Regions from separate parts of the Micromonospora sp. NBC_00330 genome, predicted to be linked through region 1. Evidence: riboswitches for the same ligand, from Rfam matches in the RefSeq annotation. Region 1 holds a riboswitch; the other holds the start of a gene.

What was found. Region 1 has a riboswitch for ZMP and ZTP ahead of OG598_RS19040 (bifunctional 5,10-methylenetetrahydrofolate dehydrogenase/5,10-methenyltetrahydrofolate cyclohydrolase). Riboswitches for the same ligand answer to the same signal wherever they lie in the genome.
Region 2: another riboswitch for ZMP and ZTP. It lies ahead of OG598_RS11005 (glycine hydroxymethyltransferase); the one in region 1 lies ahead of OG598_RS19040 (bifunctional 5,10-methylenetetrahydrofolate dehydrogenase/5,10-methenyltetrahydrofolate cyclohydrolase).

Annotation. Positions count from the first base shown of each region.
Region 1 is NZ_CP108012.1:4,227,556-4,230,019, forward strand. It holds gene OG598_RS19030 (CU044_5270 family protein) at 1-724, opposite strand, end outside; gene OG598_RS19035 (RNA polymerase sigma factor) at 735-1,304, opposite strand; ZMP/ZTP riboswitch at 1,422-1,503, shown strand; gene OG598_RS19040 (bifunctional 5,10-methylenetetrahydrofolate dehydrogenase/5,10-methenyltetrahydrofolate cyclohydrolase) at 1,517-2,416, shown strand.
Region 2 is NZ_CP108012.1:2,485,439-2,487,902, forward strand. It holds gene OG598_RS10990 (NAD(P)H-hydrate dehydratase) at 1-4, shown strand, start outside; gene OG598_RS10995 (hemerythrin domain-containing protein) at 84-584, shown strand; gene OG598_RS11000 (SDR family NAD(P)-dependent oxidoreductase) at 645-1,451, opposite strand; ZMP/ZTP riboswitch at 1,601-1,690, shown strand; gene OG598_RS11005 (glycine hydroxymethyltransferase) at 1,710-2,464, shown strand, end outside.

The DNA.
Region 1 (2,464 bases):
ACAGCGCCGCCAGCGCGCGGGGCGGCACGTATTCGCCGCGGACCATCGATCGCGCGGTGGTGTACACCATGCTCTCGTCTCCATAGACGGCGTCCTCGTCGGCCCCTTCGGGAAGAAACAGGTCGACCGGGTTCTCCCGGAGGTATCGCAGCAGCTCGTCCGGATCGGAGGGCAGGTCGCCGTGGTACGCGGGCGGTTGGAACGCGTCGAGTTCCTTCGTGGGATCGGCGGCATCGCCCATCCGGAGCACCTTCAACTCGCTCCACCCGTTCGGATCGCTCTCCGGTCGGTAGCGTCCCTGCGTGTACGCGACCCCGCCGGCCGACTGCCACAGTTGGTTCCGTGTGGTCTGGTAACGGCCGCTGTCCGGCAGGTCCCGGATCGTCACCAGGTTTTCCGTGAAGACGTACTGGTCGGGTCGGGCGGTGAGCTCCGGCTGCTGCCGGGCCGCGTCGGCCGCCAGATGGAAGATCTCCGACGCGCTGGCAGTCGGCGGCTGCTGGTCGCCCACCCTGATCGTCTGGACCACCAACGCACCGGCGGTCAGCGTCACTGCCAGCCCGAACGCTCCGACGAGGCGCCAACCGCGCAGGAACCGGGTACGTCGTCCGGCGGGACGAGCCGCCGACGCCGTCTCGGCCCGTTGGGTGACGTGTGCGGTCAGATCCCTGAGGAGCTGCTCCTCGAAACCCTGCGGCGACCGTTCGATCTCGTTCATCGTCATCTCCGTCTCCTCAGGCAAGGGTGGTGACCGGGCGGGCGAGCACGGCGCGGACGACGCGGCGGGCGCGATGAAGGCGGACCCGAGCGGCAACCGGTGACATTCCGAGCACTGTCGCCGCCTCGGCGACGGTGAGGCCGTCCACGGCGACGAGTTCGACGAGCGTCCGGGTGCCCTCGGGCAGCTCGCTCAGCGCCCGATGGGTGCGTCGGGCCGCCGACTCGGCGTCGATCCGCTCCTCGATGCGGGCGATGTCATCGGGGCCGAGGTCCCGTCGTCCGGCCAGCCGGCCGGTCACCCGCAGCCGTTGGGCCGCTCGACGCCGCTCGTCGCCGATGACGTTGCGGGCCACCCCGTACAGCCAGCCGATCTGGCTACCCCGCTCCGGCCGGTAGCCGGCCGCCGACTCGATCACCGCCAGGAACACGTCGGCGGTCAGGTCGGCGGCGAGGTGTGGGTCGTCCACCCGTCGTGCCACGAACCGACCCACCGCCTCCAGGTGCCGCCGGTAGAAGACCTCGAAGGCCACCGGATCGGCTCCGATGCCGGAAATGTCATCATCGGCTCGGCTCGGCTCATTCACAGGCCGTCCTCCCTCGTAGCCTTCACACCCCTTCTTCGTAAGGCGGAGCACGAGTGTTACCGCGCACGGTTCGCCAATTGGTCCAGTTGGGCAACCGCCCCGGTGATGCGGCATTATCGAAGCACCGGCGACTGGCGGCACGGGGATGGTGCAACCATCGGGGAGCCTCTCGCGGGCGTCGACCGCCTGGGCGCCTGCGTCGAGGAACCGTCATGACCACGACCAGCGAATCCGCACAACAGCACACCCCGTCCGGCCTGGCCCGGCTCCTGCCGGGTGCACCCGTCGCCGAAGCCGTCCTGGCCGAGACCGCCGCCGCAGCCGCCCGCCTCCGCAACCGCGGCATCACACCGAGCCTCGCCACCATCCTCGTCGGCGACGACGACGCCAGCGCCGGCTACATCGCCATCAAGCAGCGTCAGGCCGCCGCGCTCGGGTTCGCCTCCCCGCACGTGCACCTGCCGGCCACCGCCACCCAGGCCGAGCTGCACCAGGCCATTGCCCGCTTCAACAGCGATCCGGCCGTACACGGGCTGCTCGTGCAATACCCCGTGCCGGGGAATCTGGACTACGACGCGGCGTTGCAGACCATCGACCCGGACAAGGACGTCGACGGCATGCACCCACTGAACATGGGGCGTCTCGCCGTCGGCCTGCCCGGCCCGCTGCCGTGCACCCCCGCCGGCATCGAAGCCCTCCTGGCGTATTACGAGATCCCCGTCGCCGGTCGGGAGGTCGTCATCCTCGGTCGCGGCGCCACCCTGGGCCGCCCCCTGGCCATGCTGCTCGCCCAGAAGCGCCCGACCGCCAACGCCGCCGTCACAGTCGTCCACACCGGCGTGCCCGACTGGGCCCGCTACACCCGCCGCGCCGACATCCTCGTCGCCGCCGCCGGCGTACCCGGGATCGTGCAGCCTGAGCACGTCAAGCCCGGCGCGGTCGTCATCGGCGCCGGCGTCCGCTACGAAGGCCGGCGTCTCCTGCCGGACGTGGACGAAGCGTGCGCCGAGGTCGCCGGCGCGATCACGCCCCGGGTCGGCGGGGTCGGTCCGACCACCGTCGCGATGCTGTTCCGCAACGCCGTGCGCGCCGCCGAGCGAGCAAGCCAGTAGCCCAGTCGCCAAGATCACTTGATGCTGAGTAGTCAAGCCGATGGGCGG
Region 2 (2,464 bases), 1.7 Mb from region 1:
CTGAGGCGGTTTCACCTGTTTCCGCATCCGGCGTCGGGGTACCGGAACCCCACCAGCCGAGACTCTTCAGGGAGGTCATACCGGTGTCGACCGATGCCATCGTCCTGCTCAAAGAGGACCACAAGGAAATGCGCCGCCTGTTCAAGGCCTTCCAGGACGCCGAGGAGGGGCCGGCGAGCCAGCGGCAGAAGTTGGTGGACCAGATCCTGGAGGCACTGACCGTGCACACCTACCTGGAGAACGAGGTGATGTATCCGGAGGTCCGCCGACTCCTGCCCGACCTGGAGGACGACATCCTCGAGTCGTACGAGGAACACCACGTCGCCGATGTGCTCTGCGCCGAGCTGGCCAGCATGGACGCCGACGACGAGCGGTTCAACGCCAAGACGACAGTGTTGATCGAGAACGTCACCCACCACGTCGAGGAGGAAGAGCAGGAGTGGTTCCCCAAGGTCCGCGACGCGCTGGGCCGCAAACAGCTCCAGGAGATCGGCGAGAAGATGATCGCGCTGCGCGCGGACGCGCCGCGTACCCCCACCGCGCCGAAGGCGATCAAGAAGGCGCTCGATGCGGTGACGGCCTGAGGCACCCGTTCACACCGAAGGGCCCGGCACGATGCCGGGCCCTTCGTCGTGCGCCACGGGTCAGCTGCCCGATCCCGGCTCGGCCATCCGGCGGTGCTGCTCGGACTTGAGCTTGTCCGGAATGATCTTGCCGGCGGCGGTCTGCACCTTGTTCATCAGCGAGCCGGCCGTGATCGTCTGATCACCCCTCATCATCGCCTCGAAGCCCTGCTCGGCGACCTTCGCCGGGTCGTCCTTCTTGCCCGAGCCCACCCGGGTGTCCTCCATGTCGGCCCGGTCGAAGAACTCCGTGTCGGTCGGCCCGGGCATCAGCGAGGTCACCGTGACACCGGTGTCCTTCAGCTCGTTGCGCAGCGCCTCGGCGAAGGACTGCACGAACGACTTCGACGCGTTGTAGACCGCCTGGAACGGCCCCGGCATGGTGGAGGCGATCGACGAGGTGAAGAGGACCCGGCCCGTGCCCCGCTCGACCATCCCGGGCAGCAGCCGCTTCGCCAGGTGCACCGTCGAGCGCACGTTGAGGTCGACGATCTCCAACTCGTCAGCGAGGTCGGTGCCGCCGACGAAGGCGCCACCGGCGCCCCGACCGGCGTTGAGCGCCAGCGCGTCCAGCGGCCGTCCGGTCGCGGTGACGGCGGACACCAGTTCCGTCACGCCCTGCTCGCGGGCCAGGTCGGCGCGGACCGACCAGATCTGCGGGCCGCCGTCGCGGCGCAGCTTCTGCGCGGCCGCCTCGATGCCGTCGTCCTCGGCCGCGATGACCAGGTCGAAGCCGTGCTCGACGAACTGCGCCGCCAGCTCGTACCCGATCCCGCTGGAGGCCCCGGTGACCAGGGCGAGCGGCCGGTCGGAGGTGGGTGTGGTCATGGTCTCGACTCCTTCTGTGCGAACCCTGGCCGCACCCGTGACGGTGCGGTGGTCTCCTACCGTGTGCCCCGCGACGCACCGCCCAATCACGTCGGCGGGGTCGCCTCCCGGAGGGTGGCCCGACCGGCCGGTTCCGGCCCGGTAGGATCCTCCCGGGCCGTTACTGGCGCGTGGGGATGGAGAACCATCGGGGAGCGGCCTCGTCACGTGGACGTTTGCCGAGCGCCTGGGCCTTCCCGCACGTCTGTTGGAGGTCGCATGTCCCGCAACGCCGAATCCACCGCATTCCGGAGTGCCCTTGAGGTGATCCGGGCTGTCGAGCCGCGGGTCGCCGACGCCATCGGCGCCGAGCTGACCGACCAGCGGGAGTCGCTCAAGCTGATCGCGAGCGAGAACTACGCCTCCCCGGCGACCCTGCTGGCCATGGGCAACTGGTTCAGCGACAAGTACGCCGAGGGCACCGTCGGCCGCCGCTTCTACGCCGGCTGCCAGAACGTCGACACCGTCGAGGCGCTGGCCGCCGAGCACGCCCGGGAGCTGTTCGGCGCCGCGCACGCGTACGTGCAGCCGCACTCGGGCATCGACGCCAACCTGGTCGCCTTCTGGGCCGTGCTGGCCGACCGGGTGGAGTCCCCCGCCCTGAAGAAGGCTCAGGTCCGCCAGGTCAACGACCTCACCGAGGCCGACTGGTTCGCGCTGCGCCGCGAGCTGGGCAACCAGCGGATGCTCGGCATGTCGCTGGACGCCGGCGGCCACCTCACCCACGGTTTCCGGCCGAACATCTCCGGCAAGATGTTCGACCAGCGCAGCTACGGCACCGACCCGGCGACCGGCCTGATCGACTACGACCGGGTGGCCGAGGCCGCCCGTGAGTTCAAGCCGCTGATCCTGGTCGGCGGCTACTCGGCGTACCCCCGGAAGGTGAACTTCCGGATCCTGCGCGAGATCGCCGACTCGGTCGGCGCCACCTTCATGGTCGACATGGCGCACTTCGCGGGCCTGGTGGCCGGCAA